Corallococcus caeni: one gene and its partners. The protein of the gene in region 3 interacts with the protein of the main gene of each other region in a pairwise test. Links are inferred from orthologs where the notes say so. Each region holds a gene or a part of one and is shown on either strand. Other genes may lie near its edges. The genes, in order: AABA78_RS05970, ndk and AABA78_RS23395.

Region 1 (3,150 bases), on a different replicon or contig from region 3:
ATCGAGTTGCCCCAGGGACAATGTTGGTTCCTCGAAGCAATCGAATACCTTGAGCGCTGAACCACGAACTCTTGAAGGCGTATCCAGGTTGGAGTTCTGCAACTCGAGCAACTGACGTAAGCTCCCACGTTGAGGGCAGATCATCGAATTTCGCGCCTGCTGCTCTCGCCTGGGCAATGGCCTGACGTGATACCCTCCGTTTTGTGCTTCTAGCTTCACGCGCTAACAGAGTCGAGACGGGCTCTACTTCGGGGTTTTGCTCGCGCCAATCTCGCGTCAGGTCGCCTCGGAACGCAGCTGCGAGCACTGACTGTCGGAATCTCTCGATCAGCGCTGGGATAGAGGCCAGGGCCTGCTTCGCGTGACGGCTACGGGCCAGGAGGGCGTCGAGCTTGGCGACGATGCGGCGCTGTTCATTGATGGGGGGAAGAGGAACCTCCAGCGACCTACAGTCTGATACGGCCACATTGTGCTGTCCGACGGTCGCCTTCGAGAATTTCGAGGCCCAAGCTTCAGCCTCATGACTGAGGAAGTTCGCCAAATACCGATTATCAATGGCTTCTGAACGGGCGCGGAAGGCAACAATGGCCTGATTGAAGTTCCACTCGGGGAAAGTGTCGGGCAGTACCGAGACCTTGCCGAGCGGTGGGCCGACGATGTTCATAAGAACATCCCCTGGCATAGCTCGTGACCGTCGTAGGAGCGTCTCGTGGGTCTCTCTTGAGACAAACGTCGGATCCCTGGTGAAGTCGAGCGAACCGTCGAAGGTGAGGTTGTAAACCTTCACGAAGGGCACATCGCCCCTGGTCGCCATAAGGTGCGCCTTCGGGGTTGAGCCATTCGGAATCGACACGCAGACATCGGAAGCCTTGGCGTACACCCAGCCAACAGGTAGCTCGGACTTCATGAGGCTTCACCCGCAAGCACCCTTTGCAATACCTCGATCCCACCTATTGCAGTCTGAAGCTGCTCTCGAATCTCGGCGGCGATGGCCTCCGGCTCGGCCGCATCATCGCCCTGGCTGAGTCCTTCATTCTTGAGCCAGAGTACGTCAAGGTTGTCGCCTCGGGCTTTGATGTCCTCGCGACTGAACTTCCGAAAGCGACCTTCAGGGCCTTGGTCCTTGCGCCTGCTCTTGCCGTGAGCATCGTCGCCGAACACCTTCTCGAAATCAGTAAAGTGCTCGCGTAGGAACGGGGTCCGTTTCCCATAGGAGGGGGCATTGGTCCGCATGTCGTAGAACCAGACGGCTTTCGTGTTGCCCTTGTCTGTTTGGCCACGGGTAAAGAACAGCACGTTGGTCTTCACCCCCTGCGCGTAGAAGATGCCGGTCGGCAGTCGCAGGACCGTGTGCAGGTCGCATTTATCCATCAGGTCAGCACGGATCTCTTGGCCGACGTTTTCCTCGAAGAGCACATTGTCCGGAACGACAACAGCTGCGCGACCACCGGGCTTCAGGCCCCGGTAGACGTGCTCCAGGAACGCAAGCTGCTTGTTCGAAGTCGGGAATGTGAAGTCATCGCGCTCGGGCTTGCCGCCACCCTTCTTGGTCCCGAACGGCGGGTTCGTGATGATGATGTCAGCCTTCGGGAGGTCGCGCCCGACCGGCGAGAGCGTGTCGCCGAGAATCAGCTCCCCCTCCAAGTCGTGCAGGGCCATGTTCATCAGCGCCAGACGACGGGTTTCAGGAACCAACTCCACGCCGTAGAAGGCCTGCCTGCGCTGGAACGCTTGCTGCTTCTCCGTGAGGTCGAAGTAGTTGTCTGTCTGTGAGCGGACGTGCCGGTCGGCAGCGATGAGAAACCCGCCCGTTCCCGCTGCAGGGTCCTGCACGGTCTCACCGGGCTGAGGCTTCACCACGGCGATGATCGCGTCCACCAGAGGCCGAGGCGTAAAGTACTGCCCCGCCCCGGACTTCACCTCCGTGGCGTTCTTCTCCAGGAGCCCTTCGTAGAGGTCGCCGAGGTTCTCGCGGTCCACCCCGTACCAATCGAGCGCATCCAGGGCCTTTACGAGCGCGTTCAAGTTCTTCGGATGCCTCAGCGATGTACTGGCGTCCGCATAGATGTCCTGAACGCGCCTGTCATGATGAGTACCAAGCTTGAGGAGCATCTCCCGATAGAATTGGAGCTGATCCATCCCCTCACGCTTGACTAGGTCATCCCAGCGGTAGCCCTTGGGAAGCTGTTCCTCTCGCTTCTTCTCCTTCGCCATCTTCAGGAACAGCACGAAGGCCAGCTCGGCGACGTACTGGTGGTAGGTCACCCCGTCTTCGCGGAGGAGGGAGCAGAGGTTCCAGAGCTTCTGTACGAGTTCGTTCGCGTTGGTGTTCATCCGGTTGCCTTGCCACCTTGTTGCCAGAGAGCGTCGTTCAGGTCAGCAAGGACCTGCTCCAAGCGGCCCTCGAAGACCTTGTTGAAGTACGTGAAGCCACCACTGGCCCCGAACTGGCCCTGGTCGAAGGCGTCCTTGTCCACGACGGACTCGACCTTGAGCTGCTTGGCGATCCGCTCCAGCCACTTCCGCTGCGGTGGCGTCCAGGCCTTCGCTTCCAGCACCTTGCGCAAGGCACGGTCCACACGCTCGGAGTACGGGACCAGCGCCTCTCCCAGTGCCCGCTGGCGGATGAAACCGATGATGGAGGCCGTGATGTCCTGGTTGGTCGTCTCCCTCCATGCCGTCTGGAGCGAAGTCTCGTTGTAGCCCGCCCGGTCGAGCGCCAGCTTCAGCTCCTTGAGTTGCTGGCGCGTCAGCTCACGCGGCCGCTGGCAGACCACCATCAGCGCCGGGAGCACGTTCTGGTTGTTCCGGATAAAGGTCCCGAAGTCGTTCAGGTAATCACCGGGCCTGACACGCCCCGCGCCGTAGCCCCGCTCCACGGACTTCAGCGAGTCCGCGTGATGACTGACGTAGATGGGCGGCACGGGCCCCGTGGTCGTATCGAGCACCTCGCCCACCTGCTTGTGGGCTGAGAACCAGGCCGCGACCTCGGCCGAGGACTTCCTCCGGAGGAAGAGCAACAGGTCACCGACGGGCATTCCGGCTGCGGCCTCGAAGTGGTCGGCGGACTTCTGCTCGATGGACTGCCGCTTGCGCTGGAGCTTGACCACGAACTGGTCAATCACCTGCCGCTGGGCCTCTGCATCCTTG
Region 2 (2,929 bases), on a different replicon or contig from region 3:
TCTTGCGGTCCTCCGCCGGCATGTAGACGGACTCGATGAAGCGCCCGTCGCGCGTCTTGAAGCGGTACTTGATGGTGCCGTCGACGCTGCGCTGCTCCAGGTCCTTCACCAGCGGGACGATCTCCGCCTGGACCTTGAGCTTCTCGCGCAGGGCCTTGGACAGGTCCGTCATCTCGTCGAAGGACGTGGCGCCGCGCTGATGCAGCCAGCGGTAGAGCTGCGCCGCGCGGAACGGGCGCTCGCCCAGCTGCTCGCTCAGGAACAGCGCGAGCTTCTCGCGCGACAGGCTGGCCACGTCGGTCAGCTTCGCGGGGGCCGGCACCGGCAGGGGCTCGGTGACTGGGAGGGCTGTGGCGGTAGGCTCTGACATCGTTCAGTCGGGGCTAACGGAGGGAACTGCGGCGTGCTTCCCACAAGAAGGCACGGCAAGTCAAAGGAGTGCCCGTCCCCTCCCCTGCCTACCCCTTCGAGTCGTGGTGCTCGGCGACGCCGCGCTTCCAGTAGCCGGTCACCCGCATCCAGCTCTTGTTCAGACCGCGCTCGTTCACCAGGTGTTCCCGGATGGGCTTGAGCGACGTGGACTCGCCGGCCACGAACACGAAGCCGTCCCCGGCCGGAGGCGTCCAGGCGCGCAGCGCGTCCTCCAGGTGCCTCGTCGTGCCGGCCTCCGCGCCGCCTCGGTGCAGCCAGGTGAGCGTCACGTCCGCCTTGCTGACGAGGGGCTGCTCCTCCGCCGCGTCCGCGACCTCGATGAAGGCGAACGCGCGCCTGCCCGCGGGCAGCTCCTCCAGGCGGCGAGCAATGGCCGGCAGCGCGCTCTGGTCCCCCGCGAGCAGGTACCAGTCGAAGTCGTCCGCCACGTCGTGCGTGCTGCGCGGACCGCCGATGCCCATGAAGTCGCCGGGCTTCGCCTGCGCGGCCCACATCGACGCGGGGCCCTCGCCGTGCAGCACGAAGTCGATGTCCAGCTCGTTCGCCTTCGGGTCGAAGCGGCGCGGCGTGTAGTCGCGCGACGCGGGCTTCTTGAGCCCCTCCGGCATGGCCAGGCCGTGGGGCCCCACCACCGGCATGTCCGGCTTCTTCACGCCGGGCTCCGCGAAGAAGCACTTCACGTGATCATCCGCGCCGGGGGATGAGAAGCCCTCCAGCTCCGGGCCGCCCAGCGTCACGCGCACCATGTGCGGCGACAGCCGCGTCACGCGCAGGACCTCCAGCAACCGCAACTTCACCGGGAACGGCCCCCGACGGGCCACGCGCTCTGAATCGCCGCTCATGCGTGCTTCCTTGCCGATTGTGATTTTCATTATCGTTAGCAAGGGCCGTCCGGGAGGGCAACCGGATACGGCTGGCGCACGGGCCGGCGGAGAAAAGACGACGGCCCGGGTCCGCGCCGCGTGGGGCGTGGACTCCGGGCCGCTGTCAGCAGGCAGGAGGCTGCCTAGTACTTCTGGAGCTCGGTCTCGCGGAAGAAGTACGCGATCTCGTTCTTCGCGTTCTCCAGGCTGTCCGAGCCGTGCACCGTGTTCGCGTCGATGCTCTGGGCGAAGTCCGCGCGGATGGTGCCCTTGTCGGCCTTCTTCGGGTCCGTGGCGCCCATGAGGTCGCGGTTCTTCTGGACGGCGTTCTCACCCTCGAGCGCCATCACGACCACCGGTCCGGAGGTCATGAACGAGACCAGGTCCTTGAAGAAACCCCGGGCGCTGTGGACGGCGTAGAAGCCTTCCGCTTCCTTCTGCGACAGCTGCTGCAGCCGGATGCCGACGGGCGTCAGGCCCGCCTTCTCGAAGCGGGCGATGATCTCGCCGATGTGGTGGTTCTTCAGCCCGTCCGGCTTGATGATGGACAGCGTGCGCTCGATGGCCATGGTTTGGCTCCTCGTGTGTGTGTCGTGTGAAAGGTTCGACTCAGCGCTTCGGGGGGCCGCGCTTGACGGCCGCCTGCAGCGTGGTGCCCAGCTCGGCGGGGCTCGCGGCCATCAGGATGCCCGCGGCCTCCATCGCCTTGATCTTCTCCGAGGCCGTGCCCTTGCCGCCGGAGATGATGGCGCCCGCGTGGCCCATGCGCTTGCCCGGGGGCGCGGACTGACCGGCGATGAAGCCGGCGATGGGCTTGGTGAACTCGCGCTTGACGTACTCGGCGCCCTCTTCCTCCGCGCTGCCGCCGATCTCACCGATCATGATGACGGCGTCCGTCTCCGGGTCGGCCTGGAAGAGCTTCAGCACGTCCACGAAGTTGGTGCCGTTGACGGGGTCGCCGCCAATGCCCACCGCGGTGGACTGGCCCAGGCCCAGCTGCGTGAGCTGGTGCACGGCCTCGTAGGTCAGCGTGCCGGAGCGGGACACCACGCCGATGCGGCCCGGCTTGTGGATGTGGCCCGGCATGATGCCGATCTTGCACTTGGCGCCGGGGGTGATGACGCCCGGGCAGTTCGGGCCGATGAGGCGCACGCCCGGCTTGCCCTGCAGGTAGCGCTTGGCGCGCACCATGTCGTTGACCGGGATGCCCTCGGTGATGGTGATGATGAGGGAGATGCCCGCGTCCGCGGCCTCCATGATGGAGTCCGCGGCGAAGGGCGGCGGCACGAAGATGACGGACGTGTTCGCGCCCGCCTGCTTCACCGCGTCGGCGACCGTGTTGAACACGGGAACCTTGCCCTCGAAGGTGGTGCCGCCCTTGCCCGGCGTGACACCGCCCACAATCTTCGTTCCGTACTCCAGCATCTGCTTGGCGTGGAACGAGCCCGCCGAACCGGTGATGCCCTGGACGAGGACCTTCGTGTTCTCGTTGACGAGGATGCTCATGGCGATCTTTCAGGTAAGAGGGGGCGAAGGCCCTACTTGATGGCCGCCACGGCCTTCTCGGCCGCCTGGCGCAGGTTGTCCGCGGGGGTGATGGCGAGGCCCGAGTTGCGGAGCAGCTCCTTGCCCTG
Region 3 (2,969 bases):
CAGCCGCCCAGCGTGTCCAGGCGGTCGCCGCCGCGTGCCTCATGCACGCGGGCGAAGAGCGAGTAGACGAAGTCCTCGAAGAGGACGATGGAGAACTCCGGATCCAGCGGCTGCACGGACCCGTCCGAGCCCTTGGGTCCCACGCGGGCCAGGCTCGCGAGCTTCGTGCGCAGCGACCCCTGACGCCGGGGGGGCGGCGGGGCATGGGGCGCGCTGGTGCTCCACTCCTTCTGTCCCGAGCCCGACCTCGCGTTCATGAGCACGATGGCGACCACGCCCAGGACGACGATGAGCAGGCAGAAGCCCCCGAACGCCCCTCCACCGTCCGACGACGACGAACCGCTGGAGCCGTAGGACCGGCTGCCGGAGCTGTACGAGGACCGGCTGCTGGACCCGAAGGACGAGGACGACGAACTGCGGCTGCTCGACGAGCTGCGGCTGCTCGATGAGCTTCGGCTGCTCGACGAGCTGCGGCTGGAGCCGCGGTAGGTGCTGCCACCGCCAGGGCGCGCCTCGGCGTCGGGGAGCGAGCCGAAGCCCAGCCCCATGAACAGCGCGACGGCGAGGAGGAGGACGGAACGCGAGCCCCTCACGCCACGGCTCCGGGCATGTCCGGCAGCTCGTTCACGTCATCCTCCAGGCGGGGCAGCGCGCGCGCCAGCGGCGCCTGGAGGCGGCGCAGGGCCTGGAAGAAGGGCTCGGGCGCGGGGGACGTGGCCAGCGCGGCGGACAGCTGCGTGAGCGCGTCCTGCCACTCCGCGCCCATGAGCGAGGGGTCCACGCCATGGTCGGTGACGACCTCCACGCGGCGCTCGAGGAGGGAGACGAACACCAGGATGCCGGTGCGGCGCGACGTGTGAGAAACGCCCAACTCCGTGAAGGCGGCCAGCGCGGCGGTGCGCACGCAGGACTCCTGGAGCTTGCGCGAGGTGAGCGCGCGGCGCAGCGACGGCAGCAGGCGGCTGCCCAGCGCGCCCCCGGCGTAGGACAGGAGCACCACGGGCGGGAAGGCGAAGAGGTGGACCTCCTGCGGGATGAACAGGAGCACCAGCAGCATCACGAAGGCGACGGCCGCGCCCAGCCGGGCATCGGTGTGGGCGTAGTCGCTGGCGGCGCGGCGCACGGCCACCACGACCTCGGCGGAGGTCTGGGACTCAATGGCCGCGACGGCTTCGGCGGCCAGGGTACGTGCGGCGTCTTGGAGGAAGGTGGTGGCCATCGTGGGCGGGCACTATAGCCAACCCCCGGGGCGCGGTTTTTCAGGCGGGCAGGGCCCAGTCGATGGTGGGCTGGCCGTGCTTCTGGAGCGCGGCGTTGGTGGTGCTGTACGGCTTGCTGCCGAAGAACCCCTTGCTGGCGGACAGCGGCGAGGGGTGCACGCCTTCCAGGATGACGTGGCGGTCCCCGTCGATGAGGGCCTTCTTCTTCTGCGCGGGCTTGCCCCAGAGCAGGAAGACGACGGGGTCTTCCTTCGCGCTGACGGCGCGGATGACGGCGTCGGTGAACGGCTCCCACCCGTGCTTCGCGTGGCTGTTGGGGCTGCCCTGGCGCACGGTGAGCACGGTGTTGAGCAGGAACACGCCCTGCTTCGCCCACGGGATGAGTGAACCGTCGCGAGGCTTGGGAGCGCCCACGTCGCTCTGGAGCTCCTTGAACATGTTCACGAGCGAGGGCGGAGGCGGCACGCCGGGCTTCACGGAGAAGGCGAGGCCGTGGGCCTGTCCGGGGCCGTGGTAGGGGTCCTGGCCCAGCAGCAGCACGCGCACGTCCGCGTAGGGCGTGAAGCGGAACGCGGAGAACAGGTCCTCCTCCGACGGGAACACGGTGTATTCCTTGCGTTCCTGCCGCAGGAACGTCTCCAGCTCCTTGAACGACGGCGCGTGGATGGCGTCATGCAGCACCTCTCTCCAGTCCTCGGGCAACCCGTCCGCCAGGCTCATTCACGTCCCTCCGTAAGGCCGCACCCTAGACCAGTGCGCGCATCCGGAGGCGAAAGCGTGTGCATCCGCGTGCCGGACGGCGAACGTTGCGCACGGAGGCGGGCCGCTCAGGGTGCAGGGACAGGTGCTGGACTTCCTGCGTCCATCCACTGGGATGGAAACGACGGGAGCGGCTCTCCCCAGGACGTATCCCCCACGGGAATGGACGGGTCCGAGGGCCCGGCGGACACACCCGCGTCGGCGCTGCCAGGGACGGTAGGGCCATCCGGCTCGCCGTCGTGGAGCCGCCGCAGGATGCGTCCGTCCGACAGCCGGACCGCGTAGGTGGCGCCGCCGTCCAGCGGCAGCCCACCGGATTCACAGGCACGCGGGTCCAGGTCCATGCGCACGAAGGCGATGTCCCCTTCACGAAGGATCCAGAAGCGGTGGGCCTCCCTCCTGCTCCAGCAGGACCGTCCCTCCCGCGCCCGAGGAAGGAAGTCATCGGCCGCCACGAGCACGGCCCGCAACAGGCCTCCCTCCAACACGTACGGCTGCCCCGGTACACCCACGGACAGCGCCTCGCGCGTGAACATCTCCGGGAAGACGATGGAGCGGTCCTCCGGAACCAGCGTGTCGGACGGATTTGCCTCGCGCCGCATGCATCCGACGCACAAGACCGCGCCCAAGAGCAGCAGCCGCTTCATGGCCCCGCTCCCCTCAGGCAGGGGCCCTGGAGTTTCTGAATGGTGAAGTCCAATGCGTCCGCATCGTGCCATGTGACGCGCCCCGCCTGCTCGCACTGCCACCCCGCCGATGCGGTGCGTGTCCACTTCAGCAACTGCCCCGTGAGGGGAATGTACTGGTGGAAGCCGTCACACGACGTCGGCTCCGTCGCATTGGAGAAGAACGCGACGATGGAGAGCCGCACGCGTCCGTTCTTCGTTTCGGTCTCGAAGCCGTGTACCCGGCCCTCTGAAACGATGAAGCGCAGGTCGTTCGAGGACAGCGCGCTTCCGTAGGGATGGTTGTGAAGGGCGTAGATGTAGC

The links.
Region 1: the proteins of AABA78_RS23395 (region 3) and AABA78_RS05970 interact in binary tests that used the Escherichia coli proteins (3 or more experiments, as listed by UniProt). The link is inferred for Corallococcus caeni from one-to-one orthologs.
Region 2: the proteins of AABA78_RS23395 (region 3) and ndk interact in binary tests that used the Escherichia coli proteins (3 or more experiments, as listed by UniProt). The link is inferred for Corallococcus caeni from one-to-one orthologs.

What each region holds. Positions count from the first base shown.
Region 1 is NZ_BTTW01000001.1:1,488,497-1,491,646, forward strand. What follows is about bases 120-3,118. They hold AABA78_RS05970 (class I SAM-dependent DNA methyltransferase), read right to left. Parts: upstream 2,335-3,118; coding sequence 904-2,334; downstream 120-903. Other genes in these bases: AABA78_RS05965 (restriction endonuclease subunit S), read right to left, coding at 120-907; hsdR (type I restriction-modification system endonuclease), read right to left, coding at 2,331-3,118. In the rest of the region: more of AABA78_RS05965, read right to left, coding at 1-119; more of hsdR, read right to left, coding at 3,119-3,150. UniProt on the Escherichia coli protein: The subtype gamma methyltransferase (M) subunit of a type I restriction enzyme. The M and S subunits together form a methyltransferase (MTase) that methylates A-2 on the top and A-3 on the bottom strand of the sequence 5'-AACN(6)GTGC-3'.
Region 2 is NZ_BTTW01000003.1:927,514-930,442, forward strand. What follows is about bases 152-2,929. They hold ndk (nucleoside-diphosphate kinase), read right to left. Parts: upstream 1,865-2,929; coding sequence 1,439-1,864; downstream 152-1,438. Other genes in these bases: rlmN (dual-specificity RNA methyltransferase RlmN), read right to left, coding at 152-370; AABA78_RS17835 (siderophore-interacting protein), read right to left, coding at 459-1,274; sucD (succinate--CoA ligase subunit alpha), read right to left, coding at 1,905-2,801; sucC (ADP-forming succinate--CoA ligase subunit beta), read right to left, coding at 2,834-2,929. Also shown: more of rlmN, read right to left, coding at 1-151. UniProt on the Escherichia coli protein: Major role in the synthesis of nucleoside triphosphates other than ATP. The ATP gamma phosphate is transferred to the NDP beta phosphate via a ping-pong mechanism, using a phosphorylated active-site intermediate.
Region 3 is NZ_BTTW01000005.1:508,171-511,139, forward strand. Bases 101-2,918 are described here. They hold AABA78_RS23395 (uracil-DNA glycosylase), read right to left. Parts: upstream 1,941-2,918; coding sequence 1,260-1,940; downstream 101-1,259. Other genes in these bases: AABA78_RS23385 (TIM44-like domain-containing protein), read right to left, coding at 101-593; AABA78_RS23390 (TPM domain-containing protein), read right to left, coding at 590-1,219; AABA78_RS23400 (hypothetical protein), read right to left, coding at 2,048-2,626; AABA78_RS23405 (hypothetical protein), read right to left, coding at 2,623-2,918. In the rest of the region: more of AABA78_RS23385, read right to left, coding at 1-100; more of AABA78_RS23405, read right to left, coding at 2,919-2,969. UniProt on the Escherichia coli protein: Excises uracil residues from the DNA which can arise as a result of misincorporation of dUMP residues by DNA polymerase or due to deamination of cytosine.